Regions from separate parts of the Desulforapulum autotrophicum HRM2 genome, predicted to be linked through region 2. Evidence: predicted binding sites of a transcription regulator. Region 2 holds the regulator's gene; each other region holds the start of a gene.
The links. The regulator sigma-54, encoded in region 2, starts transcription at its own class of promoters, with help from an activator protein. The targets are predictions, from matches to a motif close to TNTGGCACANTTTCTGCTNT.

Region 1: a site for sigma-54 is predicted at 2,371-2,390, ahead of HRM2_RS15765 (type I polyketide synthase). Genes of this name have one in related genera too.
Region 3: a site for sigma-54 is predicted at 2,171-2,190, ahead of HRM2_RS17185 (PEP-CTERM sorting domain-containing protein). Genes of this name have one in related genera too.

What each region holds. Positions count from the first base shown of each region.
Region 1 covers NC_012108.1:3,609,264-3,614,459, reverse strand. Annotated here, with positions in the region: gene HRM2_RS15765 (type I polyketide synthase) at 1-2,191, opposite strand, end outside; gene HRM2_RS15760 (sigma-54-dependent transcriptional regulator) at 2,524-4,017, shown strand; gene HRM2_RS15755 (acyltransferase) at 4,042-4,965, shown strand; gene HRM2_RS15750 (FapA family protein) at 4,952-5,196, opposite strand, start outside.
Region 2 covers NC_012108.1:3,172,540-3,177,735, forward strand. Annotated here, with positions in the region: gene lptB (LPS export ABC transporter ATP-binding protein) at 1-344, shown strand, start outside; gene rpoN (RNA polymerase factor sigma-54) at 347-1,786, shown strand; gene hpf (ribosome hibernation-promoting factor, HPF/YfiA family) at 1,800-2,339, shown strand; gene HRM2_RS13805 (PTS sugar transporter subunit IIA) at 2,357-2,815, shown strand; gene rapZ (RNase adapter RapZ) at 2,819-3,700, shown strand; gene HRM2_RS13815 (PTS sugar transporter subunit IIA) at 3,697-4,110, shown strand; gene gap (type I glyceraldehyde-3-phosphate dehydrogenase) at 4,186-5,190, shown strand.
Region 3 covers NC_012108.1:3,935,350-3,940,545, forward strand. Annotated here, with positions in the region: gene HRM2_RS17175 (IS3 family transposase) at 455-1,303, opposite strand; gene HRM2_RS17180 (transposase) at 1,284-1,565, opposite strand; gene HRM2_RS17185 (PEP-CTERM sorting domain-containing protein) at 2,341-3,009, shown strand; gene selD (selenide, water dikinase SelD) at 3,541-4,590, opposite strand; gene HRM2_RS17195 (hypothetical protein) at 4,720-4,929, opposite strand; gene HRM2_RS17200 (cysteine desulfurase family protein) at 5,174-5,196, shown strand, end outside.

The sequences.
Region 1 (5,196 bases), 440 kb from region 2:
TTTCTCGAATGCTGTAGCGCCGTTCAAGGATTGCCGTCCATAGTTCTTCGGGTGATTTTGCCCCCGGAAGGACGCATCCCATGCCGATGACGGCTATTTCATCGTTAATGCTGTTCTGGTCAGACGAGAAAATTTCCAGGGCGCCCAGGTTCTGGATCAGGCCCTTTTTATGGTCAAACAATGTTGCGTGGATGTCGGCCAGGGAAATCGGGTTGTTAAAATAGGCAAGGCTTTCCCCCACAAGGAAGTTGCCCCGGTTCAGCTGCTCGGCTCCCTCAAAATAGGTGAAATTGTTTTTCCCGGGTTTTTTGAAGTCGGGCAGAAACCCCTTGGCGCCGATGAGCAGTGAGCCGATGTTTCTTTTTTCAAAAGATCGTTTGCGTTGTTCCAGGGGTTTGTGGTCCTGGATCATCTGTCGTTCCGTCTGAATCATCATCCGGGCAAACTCGTTGGGGGCTGTTCTGGAAGCAAGCCCAACGCTTTCACCGATCACCATGGTCTCGTTTTCCTTGGAGATAATTTCCTGGTACTGGGCTTTGATACTTCCGGTTTTAACGATCTCCTGTGAAAATAGATAGGCGCTTCCCACCTGGATGCCTATTTTTACACCTTTTTCGGCAAGAACCGATGCAAGGCCCGATATGAACCAGGAGCCGTACCGTGTTGAAATGCCCCCTGCAAAGACAAGGCTCAGGTTGCCCAGATCAAAATCTGTACCGTTGAGAAGCTTTGAGACGCCAGCCTCCCACAGCACTAAGCTTGACAGGGATCCGACGTGGCCGCCGGCCTCCCTGCCCTCAAGGATGAAACGGGTGCAGTTGTTTTTTGCGGCACTGTTGAGCATGGAGATCGACGGGGTGTGTAGATAGACTTTGGTTCCTTCCTTTTCAAGGGCCTGGGCCTGGGAGGCCCCTCCCCCTGCAAAAAGAGCAAACGGAACTTTATATTTTTTAACCATCTCCATGTGGCTTTCGATGGCTGGATTAAAGGCCCGGATGCCAACAAGCCCTGCGCCAAAGGTCTTCACCTTTGTATGGGCGTTGTTGAGCATGGTGTCGGCAAGGGTCTCGGGAAGGCTGCCCACTGCGAAAAAGGGAAGGGCCCCTGCTTCAAGCACCTGGTTTGCAAAGTCTGTATTGTCAGTGATATTTGCCATGGGACCCTGGATCAGGGGCAACCGGGTGCCATGTTCTTCGGCAAGGGCCGTTCCCGGTTGCATGGGATCAAACCGGTCCACAAGGTCCAGGTTGCGGCCGATGGTCGTGAAAAAGGTTGAAATGATCGTATCAAGGTCTGTTGAATCCCGGGAAAAATCCTTGGCAAAAAAGGCGTCCTGGCCAAGGTAAAACAGGCTCTGGACAGGGGTTGTCGTGTCATCGTCAAGGGCCGTGAGTTGTTCGCCGATCTCCCTGTAAAGGGTCTCTCCTGCCTGGTTGTCATCTACAAGGATAATGGCTCTCTCCTTGAGGTCCCGGGCAATTTTTGTTCCAAGTTTGGCAAAGACTCTGTAACGTGTATGGTTGTCAAGGATGATCTCAAGGGAGTCGCTTTCGTCAACCGTGGCAAGTAGCTTTTTAAAGTTTTCAGACAGGGGGCTCTGCTTGCTCAACCATAACTGGCTGTCTAACACGACACCGCTTACGCCGGCGGCAAACATTCCTGCGGCCGTATAACGCCCTACGCCACCGTGGATGATGACGGGTCTTGCCTGGTTTTTCAGATACCACTGCATGAGGATAAAGGCGGAAAAGTTTGAGACCCTTCCACAGGCTTCGTTGCCCCTGAGAACAAGCCCATGGGGATCCACGGTCTCAATGGCCTTGTTCATGCTGATCTCCCGGACTTCAAGGATGATTTTTGTTTCAAAAAAACCTTCAAGGTTTTCCTTGAATTCGTCAGGGTTGTCAGTTCCGGAAAAGGGAAGTACAAGGCAGTTGAGGTTGGTAAGATCCAACGCTTTGATATTGTTGAGCAGGGTTTGGCTGGGCCCCACAACTCTTACGCCAAAGAGGATGTTGGCTGTGGCAAGTCTTTTGATCCCTTCCAGGATGTCATGGTCCAACATGAACTCAGTGTCAAACACGGGCAGGGCACCGGCCCTGTATGCGTTGATGAAAAAATCCAAAGAAAATACCTTGGCAGGATTGTAGACCATAAGCGGAAGTCTTGAGTTGAAAAGCCTTGTTATCATGGGTTGTCTCTCTCCATTTGTATCTGTTATAAATGGGGCCAATGGCCCCTGGTCTGCCCTAATAAACGGCATGGCTGGAGCATGGATTCTGCTCTGACCACAGCGTAATTTAAAACCTCTCCACAGGTGATGCTTTTGTGGGTGTTTTGTATAAAATATGTTTCACCTGGGGACAACTGAATACATTTATTGTGCCAGTATGGGAGGATAGATTGTATCTGTCTGTAATTATATGAATATTTAATGGTTGTACTTGGCGGTGGGGTGTGTTATTTCTGGCGGGTCTGTGCATTAATTGAACATGTCCTGTACATTGAATGATCGGAGGCAAAATGAAAAAAGAGCGGTTGAGTGTTGAGGAACGGGCCTTTTTCAGGATGGTATACCATGCGGCCTTTGCCAATCCCTTCAGCGAATTAAGGGAGCGGCTGGATTTAAGGATTGCCGGCCATTTTCCAGGGCTTGACAGGGGGGCAACCGCCGACCGCTATATCCTGGAGATTAATCGGCGGATCGAACATCTGGACCGGGAGGGGAGAGGTCATCTTGATGCGTTCAGGGGGCAGGACAGGACCATTATCAAGACGGTATTTCTGTTTGATGTGTTTTACAAGTACCGGGAGCGGTTTGACCTTCTTATTAAAGAGCAGATTCGTTCAGGAGATGAATCAGTGCCGGTTCCCTTTGCCGATCAGGCCATGGAAATGATTCGCAAAAGAGGCATCCCGGAACAGGAGATCCTCCACTACTTTGCCCTGTCCTATCAACTCAGACGGGCCTTTTTTTTCATTTCCCATTCCCTTGTGGGCAACAGTCAGTGCATGAAAACCCTTCGTCGCAACCTGTGGAATAATGTATTTACCAACGATATCGGGCTGTATGATCGTTACCTGTGGAACCGGATGGAGGATTTTTCCACCCTCATCCTTGGAGAGACAGGTACGGGCAAGGGAACCGCTGCAATGGCTGTGGGGCGGAGCGGTTACATCCCCTTTGATCCGGGGAAGAAACGATTTTCAGTCAGTTTTACCCGGGCCTTTTCCTCGTTGAATCTGTCCCAGTTCCCTGAAACCCTGCTGGAATCTGAGCTGTTCGGTCACAGGAAAGGGGCCTTTACCGGTGCTGTGGACGACTACCAGGGGGTGTTCGACCGGTGCAGTCCCCATGGGTCTATCCTGCTGGATGAAATCGGAGAGGTGTCTGACCATGTTCAGATCAAGCTTCTCCAGGTGCTCCAGGAGAGATCTTTTACCCCCGTTGGAAGTCATGTTAGATCCCGGTTCCAGGGCAGGGTCATTGGGGCCACCAACCGGTCTGTTTCTGCCATCCACCGGGGAGAGGTGTTCAGGGACGATTTTTACTACAGGCTATGTTCGGACATCATTGAGGTGCCACCGTTAAGGGAACGGATCAGTCAGGATTCCACTGAACTTGTGGATCTTTTGTCTTTCACTGTGACGCGAATGACAGGAACTGCCCCGGAAGAGCTTACCAGTCGTGTACTTCGGGTGATCAACCGGGAGCTGGGTTCCTCGTACTCCTGGCCTGGGAATGTCCGGGAGCTTGAGCAGTGTGTGAGAAGGGTGGTTCTGCGCAGAAGTTATGAGGGGAGAAAAGAGTCAACAAAAGAGGAAATGGGGTCAACCTTAATCAAGGGAATTCAAACCGGTGCGTTGTCGGTTCCAGAACTGGTCTCAGGCTATTGTTTCCTGCTTTATCAGCGTCACGGTACCTACGAACAGGTGGCTAAACAGACCGGGCTTGACAGAAGAACCGTAAAAAAATATATTGACGCCCACAAGGCAAATGGCGATACTTTAAGGTAGAACGATTTCTAAGGAGTGGTACCCATGGTTGATTTTTTACCGGGATTTTTAAAGGGCGGACTCTCGTTTCTGCTCTATCTCATCAATACGATTGTGCTGTGCTCTGCTATCTTTCTGGTGGCCTTTTTCAAGTTTGTGATTCCCATTCCATGGTTTACCCGTCAGTGCGACAGGCTTCTGATAGGTATCAGCAGTTTGTGGATTACAATTAATTCACTTACCTCCAAGTTTTTTAACCGCATTGAGTGGGATGTACGGGGTGTTTCTGATCTTGATCCCAATGGCTGGTATCTTGTTATCTCAAATCATCAATCCTGGGTAGATATTCTGGTGCTCCAGACGGTGTTTAACCGAAGAATTCCGTTTTTAAAATTTTTTCTTAAAAAGGAATTGATCTGGGTGCCGTTTCTGGGCCTTGCCTGGTGGGCCCTGGATTTTCCTTTTATGCAGCGGTATTCAAAGAAATTTCTTGAAAAACATCCCCATTTAAGGGGTAACGATCTTAAACGTACCCGCAGGGCCTGTGAAAAATTCAAAACCATTCCCGTTTCAGTGATGAATTTTGTCGAGGGGACACGGTTTTCTGAACTCAAGCACAGTGCCCAGGGATCAGAATTTAAATCCCTTTTAAAACCAAAGGCCGGCGGCGTTGCCTTTGTGCTCGGCGCCATGGGGGACTGCCTCCACAAGGTGGTAAACGTTACCATTGTCTATCCTGACGGGGCGGATTCGTTCTGGGGGTTTATCTCAGGAAGGGTCAGGCGTATTGTCCTGGATGTGGAGGTGCTGCCCGTGACCAGCGAGATGACTGGAGATTTTTTTAACAATTCAACCTTTAGGGACGATTTCTGCACCTGGATCAACAGGTTGTGGAAAGAAAAGGATCGCAAGATCCTTGCCATACGTGACGGACTGCGCGATTCAAAATCAACCGTCAACCAGGGGTGATCTGCATTTCCCATTTGTCCTGTGTCTGATCTTTACCCGGACTGGTCAGCATGATTTCCCTGATAGTGGTTCTTTGAAGGTCCCGTTTGACTTTGAGTTCAGCGTGGTGGCCCATGATACTTGTTTTTGCCATCAGGGACCCGGTGACATCCACCAGGGCAATTCCGGGATTTTCCCTGGTCCATTTTTTTAAATTTATCAACTCCTGGATCAGGTCTTCAAGTTGTTCCA
Region 2 (5,196 bases):
CCCGTCTTGCCGATCAAAAGGCAAGCGTGCTCTCAGGCGGAGAACGAAGACGGCTTGAGATTTCAAGGGTGCTTGCAACCGACCCTTTGTTCATCCTTCTGGATGAACCCTTTGCCGGGATTGACCCCCTGGCCGTGTCAGACATACAGAAAATCATCACCCACCTCACTGAACTTGACATCGGGGTTCTGATATCTGACCATAACGTGAGAGAGACCCTTGGGGTGTGCAACTTCGCCTATATCATGAATCAGGGAGAGGTGATTGAATCGGGAAACCCGGAAAAAATCACCTCCAGCGAAATTGCAAGACGATTCTACCTTGGAGATAAATTTAGGCTCTGATTATGGCTTTAGGACTACAACAAAACTTAATACTCACCCAGCAACTGGTGATGACCCCCCAGCTGCAGCAGGCGATAAAACTACTCCAGCTCTCCCGGCTGGAGCTTGCCGGGATGATCGAGCAGGAACTCGAGGAAAACCCGGCCCTGGAAGAGAGCATTCAGGAAATAACCCAGGCAGAGGCCCGGGAGATTGAACGTGAAGCCGACACCAAAGACCAAAACGAGGACCTGAAAGAGGTCACCATTGAGGAAAAACTTTCCCAGGACACGGACTGGGAAAGCTATATCAACGAATACAACTCAACGGGAAGGGTTCACTCGGAAAGAGATTTCCAGGAGGCCCCCAATTACGAGGCATTCACCTCAGCCAAAAAGACCCTTGAAGATCACCTTCAGTGGCAGCTTCTCATGAACAGCCCAACCCCTGATCAGGAACAGATAGGAAGCATGATCATCGGCAGCCTCAACGTTGACGGATATCTTTGTTCAACGGTTGAGGAAATTGCTGAACCCGGGGGTTTTGAAATCGAAGCCGTTGAAGCCATGCTCAAAACCCTGCAAACCTTTGACCCGCCCGGTGTCTGCGCAAGGGATCTCAGGGAATCACTGCTCATTCAGATTACGAGACTTGGCATCGAAGATCCGATGCTTGAACGGATCATCACCCGGCACATGAAAAACCTGGAGAACAAAAACTACAAGAAAATCGCAAAGGATCTAGGCATATCCATAGATCATGTGGTTTCAGCCGTGAACGTCATCAAATGCCTGGAGCCCAAACCAGGTCGAGAGTTCAGCACTGAAGAACCCCAGTACATTATTCCAGACATCTATGTATACCGGGAAGGCGATGATTTTAAAATTGTCATGAACGACGACGGCCTGCCCAAACTGAGGATAAACCGTGTATACAAAGAGGCAGTCGCCAAGGGCACCAAGATATCAAAAGAGACCAAGACCTACCTCAACGAGAAGATGCAGAGCGCTTCCTGGCTCATCAAAAGCATCCACCAGCGACAGAAGACCATCTATTCTGTCATGGAGAGCATCATCAAGTTCCAGCGGGAATTTTTCCTCAACGGGATCACCCAGTTAAAACCCATGATCCTGAGGGACGTGGCCGAAGATATCCAGATGCACGAATCAACCATCAGTCGGGTCACAACCAACAAATACGCATACACCCCCCAGGGGTTATTTGAACTTAAATATTTTTTCAATAGTTCCATCTCAAGAACTGATGGTGATTCAATGGCTTCGGCAAGTGTCAAGGACAAAATCAAACTTATTATTGAAAAGGAAGATCCTCAAAACCCCTACAGCGACAAGCGACTGACAGAGATATTAGAAGAGGCTAACATCAACATAGCCCGCAGAACCGTAGCCAAATACAGGGAGATGCTTCACATTCTTCCGTCAAGTAAACGTAAACAATTTTAGGGAGGTTTTTTTTATGCAGACATCCGTCACTTTTAAACAGATTGATCCTTCCGATGCATTAAAATCCTATGTACAGAAAAAGGTAGACCGATTTGACAAAATGCTTGAAAGCCCGGCAGAGGCAAACGTGGTTCTGTCCGTTGAAAAGATTAGACACATTGCCGAAATAACCCTTGTGTGTGACCGATTGAAGATCCATGCAAAGGAGGAGTCTGAAAACATGTACTCGTCCATTGACACCCTTATGGACAAGGTGGCAGGCCAGATAAAGAAAAACAAGGACAAGATGCGACGCCACATGTCAGGCAACAAGGCAAGCATCAAGGACAATGATATTCTCCTCACCCCTCCCGAGGCCGCCTCGGACACCTCCACTCCTGAAGTGATCATGGAGGCCATTGACGTAAAACCCATTGACATCGATGATGCCGTTATGGAACTCAACTCTGGTAAGGAAAATTTCTTTGTGTTCAGCAATGCAAGGACAGAGCGTGTCAATGTTCTCTACAGGCGTAACGACGGAAAGCTTGGATTGATCCAGCCCCGCAGATAGCAAATTGCCAGGAGATTATGAAACTATCAGAACTATTACCAAGGGGTGCCATCATCCCGGACCTTGCATCAAAGGATAAAAAAGGCGTTCTTGAAGAACTTGCAATTTGTGTCGCTCCCATGGCCAGGACCGGGAGCGACGAAATTGTAAGGGTTCTTCTGGAAAGAGAACAACTTGGCAGTACAGGTATCGGTGGCGGAATTGGAATTCCCCACGGCAAGCTTGCCACTGTCGACTCCATAGTTGTCGGGTTCGGTTTGAGCCGCAAGGGAGTCTCATTTGACTCCCTTGACCACAAACCGGTCCATATTTTTTTCCTGTTGATAACCCCTGAAAACTCCACAGGAAGTCACCTGAAAGTTCTGGCACAGATTTCAAAGCTTCTCAAAAAGGACCACTTTAAGGAAAGCCTGTTACGGGCCGAATCCATTGACGAAATCCAGAAAATCATTCTTGACATTGATGAAGAGTTTTAACCCATGAACCGCCAAAGCCTATTTATACTCACCGGCCTTTCCGGGTCAGGAAAGAGCACAGCCATGGAGGCATTTGAAGATGCAGGTTATTACTGCGTTGACAACATGCCCATCGAGCTTCTGCCAAAATTTCTTGACCTCCCCCTGGACAGCGACACCGACATAAACGGTTTTGCCTTTGTCATGGACATCCGGGCCAAACAATTTTTATCCCAATTTCCTTCGGTCCTGGAATCCTTGGGGAAGAACGGGCATATTCCGGAAATTATTTTTCTTGAGGCCGATGAAAACATCCTTTTAAAACGATACAGCCAGACCCGGCGCCATCACCCCGCAGGTCAGGACAAAAGTCTGATTGAAAGCATAAAGTCAGAAAAAAGCCTCATGCTTCCCATCAGAAAAATTTCAAAACGGATCATTGACACAAGCAATTACAATGTCCACCAGCTTAAAGCCGAAATCCGCAATATTGCCCACCACCACGCCCTCAAACCTGTATCCATGAAGATCAACCTCCTCTCGTTTGGATTCAAGTACGGCATCCCTACGGATGCAGATCTTGTGGTTGACATGCGGTTTCTCTCAAACCCTTTTTTTGTACCAGAGCTGAAAGCGTTGAATGGTCGCACAAAGGAGGTTAAAGATTTTGTGCTTGAAACCATCCAGGCCAAAACTTTTTTAAAAAAATACCTGGGCCTTCTCGACTATCTGATTCCGCTTTACACCCTTGAGGGGAAAGCGTATCTTACAATAGCTGTAGGATGTACAGGTGGTCGACACAGAAGCGTTGCCATTGCTGAAAACATTTTTGAACACCTGAGCCAGCGAGGCTTTGAACCCGGCATCATCCACAGGGACATAGACAGGGATACAAAAGAGCTATGACAGGAATTTTAATCGTCACCCACTCAACACTTGGAGAAGCATTAATTGAAACCGCTCAATTAATCCTGGATACACAAATAGAAAAAATCAGCTTTGTTTCCATTGACATCAGGGAACCTGCCGACGCATTGATCAAAAAGATCAAAACCGGCATCAAAACCGTCAATGATGGAAAAGGGGTGATCATTTTCACCGACATGTTTGGTGGAACCCCATCCAATCTGAGTTACTCGTTTTTAGAAGAAGGGGCCGTTGAAGTGATCTCAGGGGTCAACCTTCCAATTCTGCTCAAGGCAATTTCAGTAAGGGATAAACAGGAACTTTCAGCGGCAGCAGCGGCCATTGTGGCCCAGGGGAAAAAAAGTATTTCCCTTGCAAGCGGAATTTTAAAAGGAAGCAAACGTGCATGATCGGTTGGCTTGAATTCCAACCCGGCTTCCCAACATGTGTTTCTTTTACTACCAACGTTCAGGAGGTACAATATCGTGGGAATTAAACTTGGAATCAACGGTTTCGGTAGAATCGGCAGACTGGCGTTCAGGGCTGCATTGAAACGATCAGATCTTGAAGTCGTCGCCATCAACGATCTTTCAGACACAAAGACCATGGCGCATCTGCTTCAATTTGACTCTGTACATGGCAGGCTCGACGCAACCATCACAACCACTGAAGATACCATGGTCGTCAACGATCGAACCATAAAGGTCTGTTCCCTCAAGGATCCGGGACAAATTCCGTGGAAGGATGCAGGCGTTGACATTGTTCTTGAATGTACGGGCATCTTCCGGGACAGGGAGGGTGCAGGAAAACACCTCAAGGCCGGTGCAGCAAAGGTTATTATCTCAGCCCCAGCGGTTGATCCCGACAGCACCATTGTCATGGGTGTCAACCATGACACCTATGATCCTGAAAAACATGACATCATCTCCAATGCCTCATGCACCACAAACTGCCTTGCCCCGGTTGCAAAAGTTCTCCTGGAGAATTTCGGAATTGTGAGCGGGATGATGACAACCGTTCATGCCTATACAGGAGACCAGCGACTCCTTGACTTTCCCCACAAGGATTTGAGGCGGGCACGTTCCGCAGCGCTCTCCATGATCCCCACCACCACAGGAGCAGCCAAGGCAGTTGCCCTGGTTCTTCCGGAACTCAAGGGAAAACTCAACGGCCTGTCGGTCAGGGTACCCACCCCCAATGTGAGCCTGGTTGACCTTGTAGTGGTCGTTGAAAAGGCGAACGTCACCCGGGAAGAGGTAAACCAGGCCCTTGAAAGAGCGTCAAAGTCCGACCTTGCCGGAATTCTCGATTACTGCGAGCTTCCCCTGGTCTCCATTGACTACAACGGCAGCCCTTTTTCTTCGATTGTCGATGCCATGAGTACGGATGTCATCCAGAATATGGTCAAAATTTACGCCTGGTATGACAATGAATCAGGCTACTCCCACCGACTCATTGACCTTGCAGCCCTGGTGGGAAAATCCCTATAGCCACCT
Region 3 (5,196 bases), 760 kb from region 2:
ACTATGAACCAAATGATCTATCATCAGTGTGGTAGATAGTGACACTTCTCCCACCAATAAAGGTGGTTTTCCACTCGTTATTCTGCATTAATTCTGCACGATTGGCCTTGCAAGTTAAAGTGGACCCCATGTCAAGACCGATTCTCCCTTTTTTTAAGCTACATTTAAAATTTAATTTGCCAACCCAAATGCCTTTTTTATGCGTGAGCTTTGACCTCCTTTGACCATTTTAAAAGAAGTCTTTAAATTTTTATTTTTCCCTGGTATCTTTCCCTGCCAGCTCGGAGGATAAGGCCATGCTGGGAAGCAACCTGAGCGCCGCAGTTGGTGACTGAAGTATAGGGGCAGTGAGGTTACACCACGCACTGCCCTTTCCATACTTTGGTCCTTTAAGCGTTAAATCCCGGGGGGCTTGGGGGGCTGGCCTCCCAAATCTAATCAGATAGAATTCCTTTTATTTCATTTCATTAGCCATACAATAGATTGACTCAGGGGTCTTGTATTCTAATGCCTGGTGAAGCCTCTTTTTGTTATAAAAATTCAAATAAGTTTTTAATGAGCTTTGTGCGTCTTTCATGCTCTGGTAGCTTTTTAAATAAACCTCTTCATATTTAACCGTTCGCCAAAGGCGCTCCACAAAAATATTATCGAGTGCTCTGCCCTTTGAATCCATACTGACCTTGATTTTGTGGTCTGTCAGAACCTTCAAAAAATTTGTCGCTGTGTACTGGCAGCCTTGGTCTGTGTTGAAAATCTCAGGTTCAGCGATACTTAAGGCTTCTTCCAGGACTTCCACACAAAAGGTGTTTTCAAGGGTGTTACTGAGTCGCCAGGACAAGACATATCTGCTGAACCAGTCTATAACCGCCGTTAAGTATACGAAACCATTACCAATTCGAATGTAAGTTATGTCTGTACTCCACACATGATTGATTCTTGCAATGTTTACACCCCTCAATAAATATGGATAGACTTTATGTGCTTCATTCCTCCTGGTTAATTTGGGCTTGGGATAGATGGCTTCAATCCTCATCTTTTTCATCAGTCCTTGAACCCGCTTGCGATTTACTGGATGTCCTTCCTGCTTCAACCAGGCCACTAGCCTTCGGCTCCCATAAAAAGGGGTTATTGTATGCTGTTTGTCAATTAGATCCATTAATAAAAGCGTGTAAGGATCTATTGGCCTTGGTTGGTAATAAAGGGCTCCTTTTGAAACTTGCAGCAATTCACATTGCCGGTTAATGCTGATATCTGAGTGGGTTATATCTATCAGGTGCCTTCTATCAGCTACTAATTGCCTCAACCTTTTTTTTTAGATAGTCATTCTCTACTTCGAGTTGACCGATCTTCATGTATAAGCCTGCAATCAAATTTTCATCATCATTTTTGTTCTTTTTTGTCTTTGAAAGAAGTTCTGGCAACCCTTCTATTGCCTCTTTTTTCCATTTGGTAAGCATTGAGCGATGAACTTGATATCTGGATGATAATTCAGCCACGGTTTCTTGTTCTCGAATCATATCAATTGCCATTTTTGCCTTAAGTTTTCCGCTGTAACTCTTTCTCATGGACCTCCTGTTTCGGTATAAATTTGAACCTGGCTTTAGCACTTGTTGTGTCTCTTAGCAACTGGTTCAAATTATGGGGTCCATTATAAGTGGTCTGTTCCACAATTCTACAGTTTTGTGTTGATATGGTTTGTGGCCTCGGTGTATCTCCCATAATTACTTCCATATTCACGTTATGCCCGGATTCACCTTCCCTACAGTGGATCGCTTGGACATCACTTTCCCACCTTCCCAATTCTCTCCTTTCCCAATGCTTCGGATTCAACTTGTCGCAATTATTCCAATAAAGACAAATATCATATCAAATAAATATGTTATATCGTGATTTAATACGTATAGAATGCATAACCATGATGGATCATTTCTTGTACATTCTACTATTAAGTGAATCCAAGGCTTTGAGTATTCATCAGTAATGATTATTTGAAATGTGTAAATAAATATCACATTGTGGTATAGAGCGCTACGTTGTGATAGTTTTTTTTCACAATGTATGATTTCCCATTCATTGGCAATTCACTATTCTAAAAATTTTATTTTCTATAAAATATCATAATAGCAATCACTTCTGGATTTAATATTTTTTTGCAATCTATATACCACCATGTGGCATATAGATTGCTTTTAACTATTAAGTGTGTAGGTCCCCTAATTATATCATGATTAATTTTTAATAGGGGAGTTACATAGGCTTTATTCACAGGATTTGAACAAAAACATATTAACTTATTTAAAAAAAGCCAAAAATAATATTTTAAAAAAGAGGAAAATGAAAATGAAATTATTATTTTTATTAGGATATGGCATATTTTTTGTGTTTATTGAATCTGTATCAGCTTCTGTCATTACCTATACTGATAGAACAACCTGGGAAACAGAAGCCGGTGGCATTGCATATTCTGAGAATTTTGAATCTTATACCATGGACACCACGTTTACTAACACGACTGTTGATTTCGGTCAGTTCAGTCTGAGCAGTGTTAATAGTTTGACGACAGCTAATAAGATTAATGTTGATCCCAAATTTCCGGATAGTTTTGGTAATGTGGCTGCCGATATGTACGTGGAAGGAGTACAACAAGTAACCTTGGCATTCAATACCGGTGTTTATAGCTTTTTTGGCGACTTCTTGAATGCTGGTAATACCACACAGTTAACTTTAGAGCTTTCTACAAAGGATCTACTAACCGTACCCGGCACTGGTAATACCACCGAGCCATTCGGTTTTATTTCAACGGAACTTGTCACCAGTATTCTTTTCAGAAACAGTGCTAATGATGGCTTTTCTTTAGATAATATTGCTGTCGGTGGTAGTTCTCAAAGCGCCCCAGTCCCTGAACCAGCCACAATGATGCTTTTTGGAATTGGCCTTTTAAGTCTTGCAGGAGTTAGCAGAAGAAAAAAGGTCGAGATTATCTTTGGTAAGATTGATAGTAAATATTAAGCTGTCAGAGTTGCACCACCCCATACAATTCCCATCCTGACCACAAAACAAAAAAAGTCCTGACCATCATAAATGATGGTCAGGACTTTATATGAACCGGCATGGCCGGAGCATGATATCTGCTCTGGCCACAACGAATTTTGAAACTCGACACCAGAGGTGGGCGGGAACGGGTATTGCCTGCAGCGGATTAAACGGCAGCGGTCAGCATGGACGTTGAAGGAGCTGCCGTTTCCCTCGGAGCAGCCCAGGACGGGCTGCGAGAATGAGCGGAGGGTAATACCCGTTCCCGTCTACCGGTCCGACGAGAGTTTCATATAAACCGGCACGGCCGGAGCGGGGGATCTGCCCTGGCCACAACGAAGTTTGAAACGCCTTCACTGATGATGTTTCGGTGTTTCTTATAAAAAAACACTGAATGAATGATTGTAGCGGTAATGTTACTGACGGCCGTACGGGCTTGGAAAAGTATCCCGTATACAACCGCTTACAGGGAATCTGTAAACTCGGCCGACAAAACGGACGTTGTTATCATTCAATCAATATTTTTTCTCCCAGCCCGTCAATTACTTCCCCGATCAGAGCCGCATCACTGATTCCGGCATTCTTTAGGGCTGAAAGCAATTGAGATGCCTGGGACGCCTTCACACTGATCAACAGTCCGCCAGAGGTCTGGGGATCCACCAGAACAGCCTGGAGAGATTGGTCCACGTTTCCGGAAAACTGGGTCATTGTTTCACGGAACTCTCTGTTTTTATAAGCACCGGCCGGGATCAGCCCCATGGAAGCAAAGGTCAGAGCTTCCTGGATTACAGGTACATTTTTTGAAAACAGACGGACAGTCATGCCCGATCCCAGAATCATTTCAGCCAGGTGTCCGATCAGTCCGAAACCGGTCACATCCGTGCAGGCGGTGACATCAAAACCAGACATGATATCGGCAGCCTGCCGATTGAGTGTGGCCATCAGCCGGGTGACCGTATCCGTGAGTGCCTGGGAAGCCATAGCCGCTTTTATGGCGGTGTTGATAATTCCCGTTCCCAGCGGTTTGGTAAGAATCAGCTGGTTCCCCGGATTCAGGTTCCCTTTAATCAGCACCTTTTGGGGGTGTACAAAACCGGTAACGGACAGCCCGTATTTCAATTCCTTGTCCTCGATGCTGTGACCGCCGAGTAGCACCACCTCGGCCTCGACCAGCTTATCGATTCCCCCCTGGATGATCTGGCGCAGCACCGATATATCCATTTCTTTGACCGGAAACGCTACCAGGTTCATGGCGGTTTTCGGAGTGCCGCCCATGGCATAGACATCGCTGAGTGCATTAGCGGCTGCAATCTGTCCGAACCAGTATGGGTCATCCACAATGGGCGTAAAAAAATCAACGGTCTGGATCAGGGCCAGATCATCGGATACTTTGTAGACACCGGCATCATCGGCTCTTTCAAGCCCGACCATGACATGTTCATTTGTCGGGAATACCATCCCGCACAATGCTTTATCCAGGTCCCCCGGAGAAAGTTTGGACGCTCAACCGGCACCAGCAACAGACTCGGTGAGCCTTATTTTTTTAGAATCTTTCATTAAAAAATATTCCTTTCAATTCCCATTGACTTACCCTGTTCTGATTGGTTTTACAACTGGGTGATCACTTTTTTTCAAGGTAGCGGATGATAAAAACATAATCAAGCCTTTATGTTTTCAATGTTGCAATCAACCGTTCCGGAGTCTGGAAAAACCATAGAACCTCAAGGATATCCCTGATAACCATTCTGCCGGCATCAGGAAAGATGTCTCAAGCCTTTCCTCCTGCAACACGGCAATGCCGATGCACGCCTGCTCAAGCATCATTCGGTCATTGGCTCCATTTTCCACACACAGAGTCTGTTTCACCCAATCTGCAACAATAATTAGCTTAAGCATGGAAAACAATACATACTGGTTCATTCGAAGTATTTGTTAATCGATTATATTATCTATTTTTAAAAGGATGAGATAAAATACCCTGTTTGAACCCCTTGAAACGGCTGCTGCAAAATACAGCCTTGATCTTGACGCCCTTGTAAGGGATCTTGAAAACGCTGCAATTCATGTCGGCAGTCCCAAACCGCCCACCAAGGCTCAGGGATGACACCCTCTGCTGTCAAAACTCTGAAGGAACGGATCTATGATACATCCGGTTTATCTTGA